3 regions of the Enterobacter adelaidei genome follow, and region 2 is predicted to be linked to each of the others. Evidence: predicted binding sites of a transcription regulator. Region 2 holds the regulator's gene; each other region holds the start of a gene.
What was found. Region 2 encodes PurR, which represses purine synthesis genes. Its sites were predicted from a motif close to CANGCAAACGTTTGCNTG; they were not measured.
Positions count from the first base shown of each region.

Region 1: glyA (serine hydroxymethyltransferase) is a predicted target of PurR. The motif match lies at 2,171-2,188, and genes of this name have one in related genera.
Region 3: purH (bifunctional phosphoribosylaminoimidazolecarboxamide formyltransferase/IMP cyclohydrolase) is a predicted target of PurR. The motif match lies at 2,389-2,406, and genes of this name have one in related genera.

Region 1 covers NZ_CP154353.1:3,456,520-3,462,047, reverse strand. Annotated here, with positions in the region: gene cadC (lysine decarboxylation/transport transcriptional activator CadC) at 1-662, opposite strand, end outside; gene hmpA (NO-inducible flavohemoprotein) at 810-2,000, opposite strand; gene glyA (serine hydroxymethyltransferase) at 2,305-3,558, shown strand; gene AAHF05_RS16830 (DoxX family protein) at 3,613-4,035, opposite strand; gene AAHF05_RS16825 (3-phenylpropionate MFS transporter) at 4,208-5,347, shown strand; gene csiE (stationary phase inducible protein CsiE) at 5,348-5,528, opposite strand, start outside.
Region 2 covers NZ_CP154353.1:1,947,141-1,952,668, reverse strand. Annotated here, with positions in the region: gene AAHF05_RS09580 (MFS transporter) at 1-775, opposite strand, end outside; gene AAHF05_RS09575 (YnhF family membrane protein) at 939-1,028, opposite strand; gene purR (HTH-type transcriptional repressor PurR) at 1,326-2,351, shown strand; gene punR (DNA-binding transcriptional activator PunR) at 2,369-3,280, opposite strand; gene punC (purine nucleoside transporter PunC) at 3,395-4,594, shown strand; gene cfa (cyclopropane fatty acyl phospholipid synthase) at 4,892-5,528, shown strand, end outside.
Region 3 covers NZ_CP154353.1:234,469-239,996, forward strand. Annotated here, with positions in the region: gene purD (phosphoribosylamine--glycine ligase) at 1-676, opposite strand, end outside; gene purH (bifunctional phosphoribosylaminoimidazolecarboxamide formyltransferase/IMP cyclohydrolase) at 692-2,281, opposite strand; rRNA gene AAHF05_RS01195 (16S ribosomal RNA) at 2,864-4,403, shown strand; rRNA gene AAHF05_RS01200 (23S ribosomal RNA) at 4,612-5,528, shown strand, end outside.

The sequences.
Region 1 (5,528 bases), 1.5 Mb from region 2:
GCGTAGGACTGTTGAGAAGACCACTTATTGCAAGAGATACCGCGCTCAAAACGTACATCTATATCGCGTGGATTGAGTAGCAGGCGCGTTTTGGTCACCGGTGGGTGAGAATTGATAAGCGACATGATAACCAGCGCAATCAACGCACCAAGTGACAACAGAAACAGTAGCCAGGTCCAGAAGGAGGCGACACGATTTCGTCGATCGACTTTTTTCCGTGCCTGTCTGAATGAGGGAGCGGACGCTGTTTCCGGTTCAGGAAGCGTATTGATCTGTCCGGCAGGCGTCGTTTCTGGTGAGGCTATAAGCGTGGATGGCCCACTGTCGGCGCTTTCTTCAGTCATCCAGACCACCGGCGCGGTGAGCTTGTAGCCCCTCTTTGGCACTGTGGTGATGTATTCTGGACTCTGCTCATCACCGTCTTTCAGCCATTTGCGGAGTTCTGAAATGCTCTGGGTAACCACATGACTGGTGACAATATTGCGCATCCAGATGTTATCAATGATCTCATCCCGGCTCAGGACTTCATCAGGATGACTGGCGAAATACACCAAAAGATCAATTAAGCGTGGTTCAAGCGTGAGTTGGCGACCTTGTCGACTAATTTGATTTATGGACGGCGTAACTCGCCACTCGCCAACGCGTACAACAGGTTGTTGCATAAAAAAGCATCCCCAGGCGGAAAAGGGAAAAGAAAAATCATAACATGAATGACAAACTCATTATTGATAAGCCACAAGACTCAATGTTGAAGATGAAAGAAAAAAAGGATGCCGCTAAATACAGCATCCTGAGAGGAATTGGTCGGTTTACAGCACTTTATGAGGCCCGAAACACTCGTAATGAATGTTTTCAGATTTGATCCCCAGCGTAACTAACTGTCTGGCGGCAAACTGCATAAAAGCGACTGGGCCGCAGAGCCAGAATTGCATTTCTGGATTGCTGAACAGGCTCTCGTGTTTACTCAAATCCATCAAGCCCTCGCTGTCGAATCGTGCATTCTGACGGTCATCTTCATTAGGCTGGCGATACCAGGTATGCGCGGTAAAGCGTGGCAGGGTCGCCCCCAGCGTTTTTACTTCATCCGAAAAGGCATGCACATCACCGTTCTCGGCGGCGTGGAACCAGTTTACCTGTGCGGTGTGGGTTGCTTTCGCCAGCGTATCGAGCATCGCCAGCATTGGCGTTTGGCCGACACCCGCAGAGATCAGCGTAACAGGGGTATGCGTTTCAACGGCCATAAAGAAATCACCAGCAGGTGCGGCCAGATGTACCACGTCACCCACGCTGGCTTCGTTGTGCAGCCAGTTTGAAACCTGACCGCCTTCTTCACGCTTCACTGCGATACGGTAACGTTTACCGTCAGGTTTGCGGGTCAGGGAGTACTGGCGGATCTCCTGATGCGGGAAACCTTCAGGCTTCAGCCAGACGCCCAGATACTGTCCTGGCTGATAATCAGCTACCGGCTGACCGTCAACCGGTTCAAATTCAAAGCTGGTAATAAGCTGGCTGCGCGGCGTTTTCTCAACGATACGGAACGCGCGCGTACCTTCCCAGCCACCGTTCTTACTGGCGTTTTCGCTGTAGATTTGCGCTTCACGGTTGATGAATACGTTTGCCAGCACGCCGTAGGCTTTACCCCACGCGTCCAGTACCTCCTGACCCGGACTGAACATTTCGTCCAGAGTCGCTAACAGATGGCCGCCAACGATGTTGTACTGCTCCGGTTTGATCTGGAAGCTGGTATGTTTCTGCGCGATTTTTTCCACCGCAGGCAGCAGCGCTGCCAGGTTTTCAATATTACTGGCGTAGGCCGCGATAGCATTGAACAGGGCTTCGCGCTGATCGCCGTTACGCTGGTTGCTCATGTTGAAAATCTCTTTGAGCTCCGGGTTGTGCGTGAACATACGATCGTAGAAATGGGCAGTGAGTTTAGGGCCGGTTTCTACCAGCAGGGGAATAGTGGCTTTTACAGTAGCGATGGTTTGAGCGTCGAGCATGAGCGCGTCCTTCTGATGTCATTTTAATGATGTATTTTAAATGCATCTTATAAAAAATACCCCTTCGTTGTAAATGGTTCTTTGCAACATGAAAAATATGCATCACAAACCTGAAAAGAAATCGGTTGAAAATGTCGAGAGCTTTATTCCTCAAACCCTTGCGTGGCGTGAAGGAAAACGTTTGCGTAAAATCGTTTGTCAAGACCTGTTATCACAGAACTATTCAGTTATACTGTTGCCCGTCGTCCAACAGGACTGCCTTTTCAGGCCAAAATTTACTTGTTAGCTGAGTCAGGAGATGCGGATGTTAAAGCGTGAAATGAACATTGCCGATTATGATGCCGAACTGTGGCAGGCTATGGAGCAGGAAAAAGTACGTCAGGAAGAGCACATCGAACTGATCGCCTCCGAAAACTACACCAGCCCGCGCGTAATGCAGGCGCAGGGCTCTCAGCTGACCAACAAATATGCTGAAGGTTATCCGGGTAAGCGTTACTACGGCGGTTGTGAGTACGTTGATATCGTTGAGCAACTGGCTATCGACCGTGCGAAAGAGCTTTTTGGTGCTGACTACGCTAACGTGCAGCCGCACTCTGGCTCTCAGGCTAACTTCGCGGTCTACACCGCGCTGCTGCAACCGGGTGATACCGTTCTGGGTATGAACCTGGCGCAGGGCGGCCACCTGACTCACGGCTCCCCGGTTAACTTCTCCGGCAAACTGTACAACATCATTCCTTACGGTATTGATGAATCCGGTAAGATTGACTACGAAGACATGGCGAAGCAGGCGCAGACCCACAAACCGAAAATGATCATCGGCGGTTTCTCTGCTTACTCCGGTATCGTTGACTGGGCAAAAATGCGTGAAATCGCAGACAGCATCGGTGCTTACCTGTTCGTAGACATGGCGCACGTTGCGGGTCTGATTGCCGCAGGCGTTTACCCGAACCCGGTACCACACGCTCACGTTGTGACCACCACCACCCACAAAACGCTGGCGGGTCCTCGCGGTGGCCTGATCCTGGCGAAAGGCGGTGATGAAGAGCTGTACAAAAAACTGAACTCTGCTGTGTTCCCAAGCGCGCAGGGCGGCCCTCTGATGCACGTTATCGCGGCAAAAGCGGTGGCGCTGAAAGAAGCGATGGAGCCAGAGTTCAAGGTTTACCAGCAGCAGGTTGCCAAAAACGCCAAAGCGATGGTGGAAGTGTTCCTGAACCGTGGCTACAAAGTGGTCTCCGGTGGTACTGAAAACCACCTGTTCCTGCTGGATCTGGTTGATAAAAACCTGACCGGTAAAGAAGCTGACGCTGCCCTGGGCCGCGCAAATATCACCGTGAACAAAAACAGCGTACCAAACGATCCAAAGAGCCCGTTTGTGACCTCCGGTATCCGTATTGGTTCACCAGCAGTGACTCGCCGTGGCTTTAAAGAAGCGGAAGTGAAAGAGCTGGCTGGCTGGATGTGTGACGTTCTGGACAATATCAATGACGAAGCGGTTATCGAGCGCGTTAAAGGTAAAGTTCTGGATATCTGCGCACGCTTCCCGGTATACGCATAATTCCTCTGCTTTGCAGAAATAAAAAAGGCCGCGCTTGCGGCCTTTTTTTATGGCTCAACGCCGGTCAAGGGAAATCGCGCCAGGTCCGACTATCGCCAGCAGAATAAAGGCACCAGCAATACTGACATTCTTGTAGAAGTTAATCATATTCGGTACGACCGCATCACCGGTCATATCCCAGTAGTGATGGCCTATTACCGCGGTTCCCAGCGTGTAGAACACAAACAGGACGGCGAGAGGACGGGTGAAAAAACCCAGTACGATCAGAATAGCGGCGGGCACTTCCATTACCACTGCAATAATGGCCGCCAGCATGGGCATCGGTGTACCCAGCGAGGTCATATATTGCACGGTGCCGCTAAACCCTGTGAGTTTCGGATAGCCAAAAATAATAAACAGTACGACAAGTGCGATGCGGCCAATCAACAGCAACAGGTGACGCGACTGACCGAAATCGAAATAACGAAGTGAGTTCATGGCAGAAAACCTCTGCAAGTGGAGTAATTTAAACGTAATACACATTTTCATTCCCTGCCATAAACCAGATGACTGCACATTATGTTAATTTTTCGTTAATTTATAGCAGGCTATCGACTTGCTTAATTTTTATATTCTCGCCAGACTATGGCCTCGATTTCGGGAGGGATTCATGGTCTTGCATTCCACGCGCTGGCTGGCGCTCAGTTATTTCACCTATTTCTTTAGCTACGGCATTTTTCTGCCTTTCTGGAGCGTCTGGCTCAAAGGCATTGGCCTGACCCCCGAGACCATTGGTGTCCTGCTAGGAGCCGGGCTGGTGGCGCGTTTCCTCGGCAGCCTGCTGATTGCCCCGCGCGTTAGCGATCCCTCCTTACTGATCAAGGCGCTGCGCATTCTTGCTCTGCTGACGCTGGTCTTTGTCGCCTGCTTCTGGGTCAGCCACCAGTTTGCCTGGCTGATGGTCGTGATGGTCGGCTTCAACCTGTTCTTTTCACCGCTGGTACCGCTGACGGATGCCCTGGCGAACACCTGGCAAAAGCAGATCACCATGGACTATGGCCGCGTGCGCCTGTGGGGCTCTATCGCCTTTGTTATTGGTTCTGCGCTGGTGGGAAAACTAGTCAGTCTCTATGATTACCGCGCGATCCTGGCTCTGTTGAGTATCGGAATTGCCTCGATGTTGCTGGGCATGCTGCTGCGACCGTCGGTGATGCCGCAAGGGGAGAGCCGTCATCAGGAGAGCGCAGGCTGGCCTGCCTGGCGGAGCCTGGTTGCACAAAGCTGGCGTTTTCTGGCGTGCGTGTGTCTGCTTCAGGGGGCGCATGCTGCGTATTATGGTTTCAGTGCCATCTACTGGCAGGGGGCGGGATATTCTGCATCAGCCGTTGGCTATCTATGGTCGCTGGGGGTAGTGGCCGAAGTCGTTATTTTCGCCTTGAGCAAAAAGCTATTCCGTCGTTTTGGCGCGCGCGACCTGCTGCTGCTTTCCGCCCTGTGCGGTGTGCTGCGGTGGGGCATTATGGGCTGGACGACGGAACTGCCGTGGCTGATTGTGGCGCAAATTCTCCACTGCGGTACCTTCACGGTGTGCCATCTGGCGGCGATGCGCTATATCTCGGCGCGCGAGGGAGGGGACGTGATTCGTCTGCAGGCGGTTTATTCTGCGGTTGCGATGGGCGGCAGTATTGCGATCATGACGGTCTTCGCCGGTTTCCTCTACCAGCATCTGGGGCATGGCGTCTTCTGGGTAATGGCGCTGGTTGCTTTACCCGCGATAATCGTTCGTCCTAAAGTGACCGCTCGCGCCTGACTATGATTCCAGCATGGCGCGAATATGTTCTTGCTGCTGTGTGTTCAGTGCTTCAACAGCATGGATCAACGGCGGCGAGAATAACGGTAGAGCTGTAGGATAGGGGGTGATAATCAGCGCGGCTTCGCGCGGTGCCCCCTCTTTCTGGAAAGTCTGCAACGCCAGATAGCGAATATTGAGC
Region 2 (5,528 bases):
TCCCACCCAGATAGTTACCAATCGAGAAGCCCACGCCAATCAACACCAGCATCGCAGTGATAAAGATCGGTGTCGCGTGAGTGATGTCGTGAAGCACGGGAGAAATGTAGGTATAGAGGGTAAACATCGCCCCTGCCCCCAACACGGTCGTCAGCAATGCCGAGAGCACCTGCGGGCGTACCAGCACAGACAACTCTTTGCGCACGTCAGGACGTTCCCCCGCGCTGCCTTTCGGCAGGGAGAAGAACAGTGCCACCATCGCGATCACACCGAGACCGGCCGTCGCCAGGAAAGACATACGCCAGCCGATCGCTTCACCCAGCCAGGTTGCCGCAGGCACCCCGCCGATGTTGGCAATCGTTAGTCCCATAAACATGGTTGCCACGGCACTCGCCTGCTTGTGTTTTGGCACCACGCTTGCGGCAACAACCGACCCCAGCCCAAAGAACGCGCCGTGGTTAAGGCTGGTCAGAATGCGTGACAGCATCAATGTGGTGTAGTCCGGCGAAATGGCGGAAAGCACGTTGCCCAGTGTGAAAATCGCCATCAGGAAAATCAGCGCATTGCGGCGCGCGCGATGCGAAAGCAGAAGCGTCATCAGCGGCGCCCCGACCATCACGCCGATAGCGTAGGCGCTGATTAACATCCCTGCGGCAGGGATCGAGACATCCACGCCTCTGGCAATAACAGGCAGTAAACCCATCGGGGAGAATTCAGTGGTGCCAATCCCAAAAGCGCCAATCGCCAGGGCCAGCAGGGGAAAATTGATTTTCATACGTCAACTCCGGATGCCGTGTCATGAGGTGACACAGAACAAAGAAGCGGAAAGCATGACATCAATCACAAAAAATGAGAAGTTAACAAAACGGCAAAAGATTTTTGCCAGAGAAGTAACAATCCGGGGAATCGGGAGGGAGAAAGCTCTCCCTCCACGTAAATCAGTGCAGTGCGGCCGTCAGACCCGCTGCGACAATCAAAGCCAGCACAATAACGGTGGTGAACAGCGAAAACTTCAGATCGGAACTCATCAATTTTTCTCCTTTGAATCCCCCCACGAAAAGTGAGCTTGCTCATTTTTGCACAATTTACGTCAAAAATCTTCCTGGATTTAAACGGATAACCACTTTACCTCTTCCCCTTTTCATCAAGATAGGACAAAATTCCACGCTAAATTTATTAGCGTACCGGCCATTGACCCCCTCCTGACGTCCTGTGTCGTTTTCCCGGCGTGTCGCAATTCAAAATTGCGTGATAAGGGTGAGAGAAGGCAAACGTTTACCTTCAAGTTTTTCAGGAGTTTAGGATATGGTCTGGAGTGACATTTAATGGCAACAATTAAAGATGTAGCAAAACGCGCAAACGTTTCCACTACAACCGTATCACATGTAATTAACAAAACCCGCTTTGTGGCGGAAGAGACGCGCAACGCCGTCTGGGCAGCGATCAAAGAGCTGCACTATTCGCCAAGTGCGGTTGCGCGTAGCCTCAAGGTTAATCACACCAAGTCTATTGGTTTGCTGGCGACCAGCAGTGAAGCGGCCTATTTTGCCGAGATCATTGAAGCGGTTGAGAAAAACTGTTTTCAAAAAGGCTATACCCTGATTCTGGGCAACGCGTGGAACAGCATTGAAAAACAGCGCGCCTACCTGTCGATGATGGCGCAAAAGCGCGTGGATGGCCTGCTGGTGATGTGTTCCGAGTACCCGGAATCTGTGTTGTCGATGCTGGAAGAGTATCGCCATATCCCAATGGTGGTGATGGACTGGGGTGAAGCCCGCGCGGACTTCACCGATTCCGTTATCGATAACGCCTTTGAAGGCGGTTATATGGCGGGTCGTTATCTGATAGAACGCGGTCACCGCGAGATCGGCGTGATCCCGGGTCCACTGGAGCGCAATACCGGTGCAGGTCGTCTGGCTGGGTTTATGAAAGCGATGGAAGAAGCGCTGATCACCGTGCCGGAAAACTGGATCGTGCAGGGCGACTTCGAACCGGAGTCGGGCTACCGCGCGATGCAGCAGATCGTCTCCCAGCAGCATCGTCCGACCGCCGTTTTCTGCGGGGGCGACATCATGGCAATGGGTGCCCTCTGTGCTGCCGATGAGCTGGGTCTGCGTGTACCGCAGGATATTTCTGTGATCGGGTATGACAACGTGCGTAACGCGCGCTTCTTTACGCCGGCCTTAACGACCATTCACCAGCCGAAAGACTCACTGGGTGAAACCGCCTTCAATATGCTGATGGACAGGATCGTCAACAAACGTGAAGAGTCGCAGTCCATTGAAGTTCACCCGCGTCTTATTGAACGCCGCTCCGTTGCGGATGGTCCGTTCCGCGACTACCGCCGGTAATCTCTTCACGGGGCCAGTTAAGCTGGCTCCCGTAACCATTCCCGGTTTAGCGTTTCGCTGTCTCCCAGATAATCCAGCAGCCAGGCCATCGCTGGCGAGACATCATTTTGTTGCCAGGTGAGGCAGCAGGCCGCATCCGGGAACGGGTTCTCCAGTGTCAGTTCAACCCACTCTCCGGTGTCAATTCGCGGCCGCGCAAAATGAACGGGCACCATCGCAACGCACAAGCCAGCACTGAGGCACGTCGCCGACGATTCCCAGTCGGGTGCAACCACCCGCCGCTGGTTGTCCAGAAGCCAGGTGATACGCTTGGGTAATGAACGGGACGTATCCTCCAGTACCAGAGACGGCCAGTTGCGTAGCGTATCGTCGCTCAAGGGGCCTTCCAGAGCCGCCAGCGGATGATCGCTTGCCACCACGCATTTCCAGCTCAGCATCCCCATATCGCGAAACGCATAACGTCCCCCAACCGGAATCGCCTGCGTGGCCCCGATCGCCATCTCTGCCCTGCCGTCCGCCAGCGCATCCCAGACGCCGTTAAACACTTCCTGCGACACCCGCAATTCGACGTCAGAAAAATGACGATAGAAGTCGACAATCATTTGCCGGGTACGCTCGGGTTTGACGATATTATCCACCGCGATGGAAAGATGCCCCCGCCAGCCGTTAGCGATCTGCTGACACTGTTCGCGGGTGATCTGCATTTTTTTGATGACAGAACGTCCTTCTTTCAAAAACCACGCGCCGGCGGGCGTTAATTCCACATCACGATGTCGCCGTTCAAACAGCGGAACCGCCAGCCACTCCTCCAGCTGACGTACTGTATAGCTGATAGCTGAAGGCACGCGGTGTAACTCCTGCGCCGCTCCACTGAAACTGCCGTTACGCGCGACAGCATCGACCACTTCAAGAGAATAATCTGACCACATTTTCTGCCTGCAAAAAATTTGAATGCACACGCCAAATATTAGCGTTTCACAAGCGGCTTTGCACTCCCTACACTCAGCGCCAATGTATACCTGCCTCCTCAGGAGAATAAAACAATGCAACCCAGGAAAGGTTTTTTAGTCTGGCTCGGCGGCTTAAGCGTGCTGGGCTTTTTGGCCACTGATATGTACCTGCCGGCTTTCGCCGCCATGCAGGAAGATTTGCAAACCCCTGCAGCGGCCATCAGCGCCAGCCTGAGTTTGTTCCTCGCCGGTTTCGCCTTCGCGCAGCTACTTTGGGGGCCGCTATCAGATCGTTTTGGCCGTAAACCAGTACTGTTGCTGGGACTTGGCATTTTTGCCGTCGGCTGTCTGGGTATGTTATGGGTACGCGATGCGACCTGGCTGCTGGTGCTGCGCTTTGTGCAGGCCGTCGGCGTCTGTGCAGCAGCGGTGACCTGGCAGGCCCTTGTTACCGACTACTACCCAGCCAACCGCACCAACCGGATTTTCGCCACCATTATGCCGCTGGTAGGGCTTTCACCTGCCCTCGCCCCGCTGCTGGGCAGCTGGATCCTGGTGCATTTCGAGTGGCAGGCTATCTTTGCCACGTTGTTTGCCATCACACTGGTACTTATGCTGCCGGCATTCGCGCTCAAACCAGCGCATAAAAAAGAGGCACATGCGGATGCGAAGCCCATTACCTTTACCTCTTTGCTGAGTGCCAAAGCGTATCGCGGTAATGTCCTGATTTATGCCGCCTGCTCGGCGAGCTTCTTCGCGTGGCTGACCGGTTCGCCATTTATTCTGCACGATATGGGGTACAGCCCAGCGGCGATCGGCCTGAGCTATGTCCCGCAAACCATCGCATTCCTGGTGGGTGGGTACGGCTGTCGTGCGGCGCTGCAGAAATGGGAAGGTCAGCAGATGCTGCCGTGGCTGCTGGTGCTGTATGCATTGAGCGTTATCGGGACATGGGCCGTTGGTTTTATCCCTGGCACCGGTCTGGTAGAAATTTTAATGCCATTCTGCGTGATGGCCGTCGCTAACGGGGCAATCTACCCTATCGTTGTGGCGCAGGCATTACGTCCGTTCCCGCAGGCGACGGGTCGCGCGGCTGCGCTGCAGAACACCCTGCAGTTGGGTCTGTGCTTCCTGGCAAGCCTGGTGGTCTCTGCGCTGATTGCCACACCGCTCCTGACCACCACTACCGTGATGCTGGTGACCGTTGTGCTGGCCTTTGTGGGCTACCGTATGCAGGCTTCCGCACAGCGTGAGCTGAATAACAGCACGCCGGTTGAAACATCGCATGCGTAATCGCGCCGGAAATTATGTTAACTCCCAGTGATTAGGTTGCTAAGAATTTTTTATTGAATCACCAAATTTTGCGGCCTATACTAAATTTGGTTCGATTAAATACGATAAATATTAAGTGTTAACGGGAGCCGGAGTGCTCCCGTTTTACCATGGAAGGCATTTCGGCAAGGGTTATCTCCCTTCCTCTGTTCTACGTCGGATATTAGCCTCGCGGTATTTACCGTGAGATTTCTCACAAACCAAAAAAAGCGTCTACGCTGTTTGAAGGTTCTGATCACACAGGGTGATGGAGAAGCTATGAGTTCATCGTGTATAGAAGAAGTCAGCGTTCCGGACGATAACTGGTCCCGGATCGTCAGTGAACTGTTAGGTCGAGCAGGCATCACTATCAATGGATCGTCGCCAGCCGATCCCCAGGTTAAACATCCCGACTTTTTTAAGCGCGTGTTGCGGGAGGGTTCGTTAGGCCTGGGGGAAAGCTATATGGACGGCTGGTGGGAGTGCGAACGGCTGGATATCTTCTTCTCCAGCGTGTTGCGTGCCGGTCTGGAAAATCAACTCCCCCGCAATCTGAAAGACACACTGCGCGTCGCCTCTGCCCGGCTGTTTAATCTGCAAAGTAAAAAACGCGCGTGGATCGTCGGCAAAGAGCATTACGATCTCGGCAACGACCTGTTCAACCGTATGCTTGACCCCTTCATGCAATATTCCTGCGCTTACTGGAAAGAGGCTTCGACGCTGGAAGAGGCTCAACAGGCTAAGCTGCATCTGATTAGCGAGAAACTGAAGTTAGAACCCGGAATGCGCGTGCTGGATATCGGCTGCGGCTGGGGTGGGCTGGCCTGGTTTATGGCGAAGCACTACGGCGTCAGCGTGGTGGGTGTCACTATTTCAGCTGAACAGCAAAAGATGGCGCGGGAACGCTGCCAGGGTC
Region 3 (5,528 bases), 1.7 Mb from region 2:
TCGGGCCGGTATCCGCATTGCCTACGCGTTTATGATCCTGGCTGGTAGCCATCGGCAGAACGTGCTCGCCGTCGACCATTACAATGAAGCTCGCCTCTTCACCATCGAGGAACTCTTCGATCACGATGCGATGGCCTGCGTCGCCGAATGCGTTGCCTGCCAGCATGTCCTGCACCGCGGCCTCCGCTTCTTCGAGAGTCATCGCCACGATAACGCCTTTACCGGCAGCCAGGCCGTCGGCCTTAATGACAATCGGCGCGCCTTTTTCACGCAGATAAGCCAGGGCTGGCTCAACTTCCGTGAAGTTCTGATATTCCGCCGTCGGGATGTTGTGACGCGCGAGGAAATCTTTGGTGAAGGCTTTGGAGCCTTCGAGCTGTGCTGCACCTTCGGTTGGCCCGAAGATTTTAAGGCCGGCTGCGCGGAACGCATCCACCACGCCAATCACCAGCGGCGCTTCCGGGCCGACGATGGTCAGATCGATTTTCTCGTTCTGGGCAAAGCTCAGCAGTGCTGGAATATCGGTCACGCCGATAGCCACGTTCTGCAGCGCAGGCTCCAGCGCCGTACCGGCGTTGCCCGGTGCCACAAAGACGGTTTTCACCAGCGGAGACTGTGCCGCTTTCCACGCCAGCGCGTGCTCGCGTCCGCCGTTACCAATCACTAATACTTTCATTTTCTGCTCCGGGAATTAATGGCGGAAGTGACGCATGTCGGTGAAGATCATCGCAATACCGTGTTCATCGGCAGCGGCAATCACTTCGTCATCACGAATGGAACCGCCAGGCTGGATCACACAGGTGATACCTACTGCTGCGGCAGCATCGATACCGTCACGGAACGGGAAGAAGGCGTCAGACGCCATGGCGGAGCCTTTCACTTCCAGACCTTCATCACCTGCTTTAATCCCGGCAATTTTTGCAGAGTAGACACGGCTCATCTGGCCTGCACCTATCCCGATGGTCATGTTCTCTTTCGCGTAGACAATGGCGTTGGATTTCACGAATTTCGCCACTTTCCAGCAGAACAGCGCGTCACGCAGTTCCTGCTCGGTTGGTTGACGTTTGGTCACCACGCGCAGGTCGGCTTCTGTCACCATACCCAGGTCGCGGTCCTGAACCAGCAGACCGCCGTTCACGCGTTTGAAGTCCAGGCCTGGTACACGCTCAGCCCACTGGCCGCAAACCAGCACGCGCACGTTCTGTTTTGCAGAGGTGATTTTCAGCGCTTCTTCAGATGCGGATGGCGCGATGATCACTTCGACAAACTGACGGGAGATGATGGCCTGTGCCGTTTCAGCATCCAGCTCGCGGTTGAAGGCGATAATACCGCCGAACGCGGAGGTCGGGTCGGTTTTGTAGGCGCGATCGTAGGCATCCAGAATAGAACTACTTACCGCGACGCCGCATGGGTTGGCGTGCTTGACGATAACGCAGGCAGGCTCACTGAACTCTTTCACACATTCCAGCGCAGCATCGGTGTCAGCGATGTTGTTATAGGAAAGCGCTTTGCCCTGAACCTGTTGAGCGGTAGCAACCGAGGCTTCTTTGACCTCTTCTTCTATATAGAAGGCTGCCTGCTGGTGGCTGTTCTCACCATAACGCATATCCTGCTTCTTAATGAAGTTCAGGTTCAGGGTGCGCGGGAAGCGGCCTGAAGGATCTTTGCTTTCACCGTGGTAAGCCGGCACCAGGCTACCGAAGTAGTTGGCGATCATGCTGTCGTATGCAGCGGTGTGTTCGAATGCTTTGATGGCGAGATCGAAACGCGTTTGCAGAGTCAGTGACCCTTCGTTGGCATCCATCTCATTAATAATGGTGTTGTAGTCGCTGCTCTTCACCACGATAGCCACATCTTTATGGTTCTTGGCAGCGGAGCGCACCATGGTCGGGCCGCCGATATCAATATTCTCTACGGCATCTTCCAGCGAGCAGCCTTCGCGGGCAACAGTCTGAGCGAACGGATAGAGGTTAACGACGACCATGTCGATTGGCGCGATATCATGTTTTTCCATAATGGCGTCGTCCTGACCGCGGCGGCCAAGAATACCGCCGTGGACTTTCGGATGCAGGGTTTTGACGCGTCCATCCATCATTTCCGGGAAACCGGTGTAATCGGACACTTCGGTTACCGACAGACCTTTATCTGCTAACAGGCGAGCGGTACCGCCTGTGGAAAGCAGCTCCACACCACGTGCAGAAAGTGCCTGAGCGAATTCGACGATACCGGCTTTATCAGAAACACTGAGCAGAGCGCGGCGGACTGGACGACGTTGTTGCATGGTAAATCCCCTGGATTTCACGATTACAGAGAGCGTTAGATGAATTTTCCAGCGAAAAACTCATCTAACACACCTGACAGGGCATCCTTGTTAAGCGCGAGCATTTTAACGAAAACGTTTGCGCAACGCTCGCACATTTTCACTTTTTCGTATCATTGTGGATAACTCTGTGTGTAAAAAGGTATAAAGCGGGGTTTTGCTGGGGAATGCAGCAGTCAGTCATTTTTTTGCAACTTTTCGGTTGCGGCCTGCGGAGAACTCCCTATAATGCGCCTCCATCGACACGGCGGATGTGAATCACTTCACAAACAACCCGGTCGGTTGGAGAGAAAAAATCCTGAAATAACGGGTTGACTCTGAAAGAGGAAAGCGTAATATACGCCACCTCGCAACGGTGAGCTGAAAGCCGCGTTGCAACTGCTCTTTAACAATTTATCAGACAATCTGTGTGGGCACTCAAAGTGACATGGATTCTTAACGTCTTCGGACGAAAAATGAATACCAAGTCTCAACGAGTGAACACGTAATTCATTACGAAGTTCTTTTCTTTAGAAATAAAGAAACATTGAGCATCAAACTTTTAAATTGAAGAGTTTGATCATGGCTCAGATTGAACGCTGGCGGCAGGCCTAACACATGCAAGTCGAGCGGTAGCACAGAGAGCTTGCTCTCGGGTGACGAGCGGCGGACGGGTGAGTAATGTCTGGGAAACTGCCTGATGGAGGGGGATAACTACTGGAAACGGTAGCTAATACCGCATAACGTCGCAAGACCAAAGAGGGGGACCTTCGGGCCTCTTGCCATCAGATGTGCCCAGATGGGATTAGCTAGTAGGTGGGGTAACGGCTCACCTAGGCGACGATCCCTAGCTGGTCTGAGAGGATGACCAGCCACACTGGAACTGAGACACGGTCCAGACTCCTACGGGAGGCAGCAGTGGGGAATATTGCACAATGGGCGCAAGCCTGATGCAGCCATGCCGCGTGTATGAAGAAGGCCTTCGGGTTGTAAAGTACTTTCAGCGGGGAGGAAGGTGCTGAGGTTAATAACCTCAGCAATTGACGTTACCCGCAGAAGAAGCACCGGCTAACTCCGTGCCAGCAGCCGCGGTAATACGGAGGGTGCAAGCGTTAATCGGAATTACTGGGCGTAAAGCGCACGCAGGCGGTCTGTCAAGTCGGATGTGAAATCCCCGGGCTCAACCTGGGAACTGCATTCGAAACTGGCAGGCTAGAGTCTTGTAGAGGGGGGTAGAATTCCAGGTGTAGCGGTGAAATGCGTAGAGATCTGGAGGAATACCGGTGGCGAAGGCGGCCCCCTGGACAAAGACTGACGCTCAGGTGCGAAAGCGTGGGGAGCAAACAGGATTAGATACCCTGGTAGTCCACGCCGTAAACGATGTCGACTTGGAGGTTGTGCCCTTGAGGCGTGGCTTCCGGAGCTAACGCGTTAAGTCGACCGCCTGGGGAGTACGGCCGCAAGGTTAAAACTCAAATGAATTGACGGGGGCCCGCACAAGCGGTGGAGCATGTGGTTTAATTCGATGCAACGCGAAGAACCTTACCTACTCTTGACATCCAGAGAACTTTCCAGAGATGGATTGGTGCCTTCGGGAACTCTGAGACAGGTGCTGCATGGCTGTCGTCAGCTCGTGTTGTGAAATGTTGGGTTAAGTCCCGCAACGAGCGCAACCCTTATCCTTTGTTGCCAGCGGTCCGGCCGGGAACTCAAAGGAGACTGCCAGTGATAAACTGGAGGAAGGTGGGGATGACGTCAAGTCATCATGGCCCTTACGAGTAGGGCTACACACGTGCTACAATGGCGCATACAAAGAGAAGCGACCTCGCGAGAGCAAGCGGACCTCATAAAGTGCGTCGTAGTCCGGATTGGAGTCTGCAACTCGACTCCATGAAGTCGGAATCGCTAGTAATCGTAGATCAGAATGCTACGGTGAATACGTTCCCGGGCCTTGTACACACCGCCCGTCACACCATGGGAGTGGGTTGCAAAAGAAGTAGGTAGCTTAACCTTCGGGAGGGCGCTTACCACTTTGTGATTCATGACTGGGGTGAAGTCGTAACAAGGTAACCGTAGGGGAACCTGCGGTTGGATCACCTCCTTACCTTAAAGAACCTGCCTTTGCAGTGCTCACACAGATTGTCTGATGAATGATAAATTTCAAAATGTACTGCGAAGTGCATTGTGAAATTTTGCTCTTTAAAAATCTGGATCAAGCTGAAAATTGAAACGACACATCTTAATGGTGTGTTCGAGTCTCTCAAATTTTCGCAAGTCGATGATGAATCGAAAGAAACATCTTCGGGTTGTGAGGTTAAGCGACTAAGCGTACACGGTGGATGCCCTGGCAGTCAGAGGCGATGAAGGACGTGCTAATCTGCGAAAAGCGCCGGCGAGGTGATATGAACCTTTGACCCGGCGATGTCCGAATGGGGAAACCCAGTGTGTTTCGACACACTATCGTTAACTGAATACATAGGTTAACGAGGCGAACCGGGGGAACTGAAACATCTAAGTACCCCGAGGAAAAGAAATCAACCGAGATTCCCCCAGTAGCGGCGAGCGAACGGGGAGCAGCCCAGAGTCTGAATCAGCTTGTGTGTTAGTGGAACGGTCTGGAAAGTCCGACGATACAGGGTGATAGTCCCGTACACGAAAATGCACAGGTTGTGAACTCGAAGAGTAGGGCGGGACACGTGGTATCCTGTCTGAATATGGGGGGACCATCCTCCAAGGCTAAATACTCCTGACTGACCGATAGTGAACCAGTACCGTGAGGGAAAGGCGAAAAGAACCCCGGCGAGGGGAGTGAAAAAGAACCTGAAACCGTGTACATACAAGCAGTGGGAGCACCTTCGGGTGTGACTGCGTACCTTTTGTATAATGGGTCAGCGACTTATATTCTGTAGCAAGGTTAACCGTATAGGGGAGCCGAAGGGAAACCGAGTCTTAACTGGGCGTTAAGTTGCAGGGTATAGACCCGAAACCCGGTGATCTAGCCATGGGCAGGTTGAAGGTTGGGTAACACTAACTGGAGGACCGAACCGACTAATGTTGAAAAATTAGCGGATGACTTGTGGCTGGGGGTGAAAGGCCAATCAAACCGGGAGATAGCTGGTTCTCCCCGAAAGCTATTTAGGTAGCGCCTCGTGAACTCATCTTCGGGGGTAGAGCACTGTTTCGGCTAGGGGGCCATCCCGGCTTACCAACCCGATGCAAACTACGAATA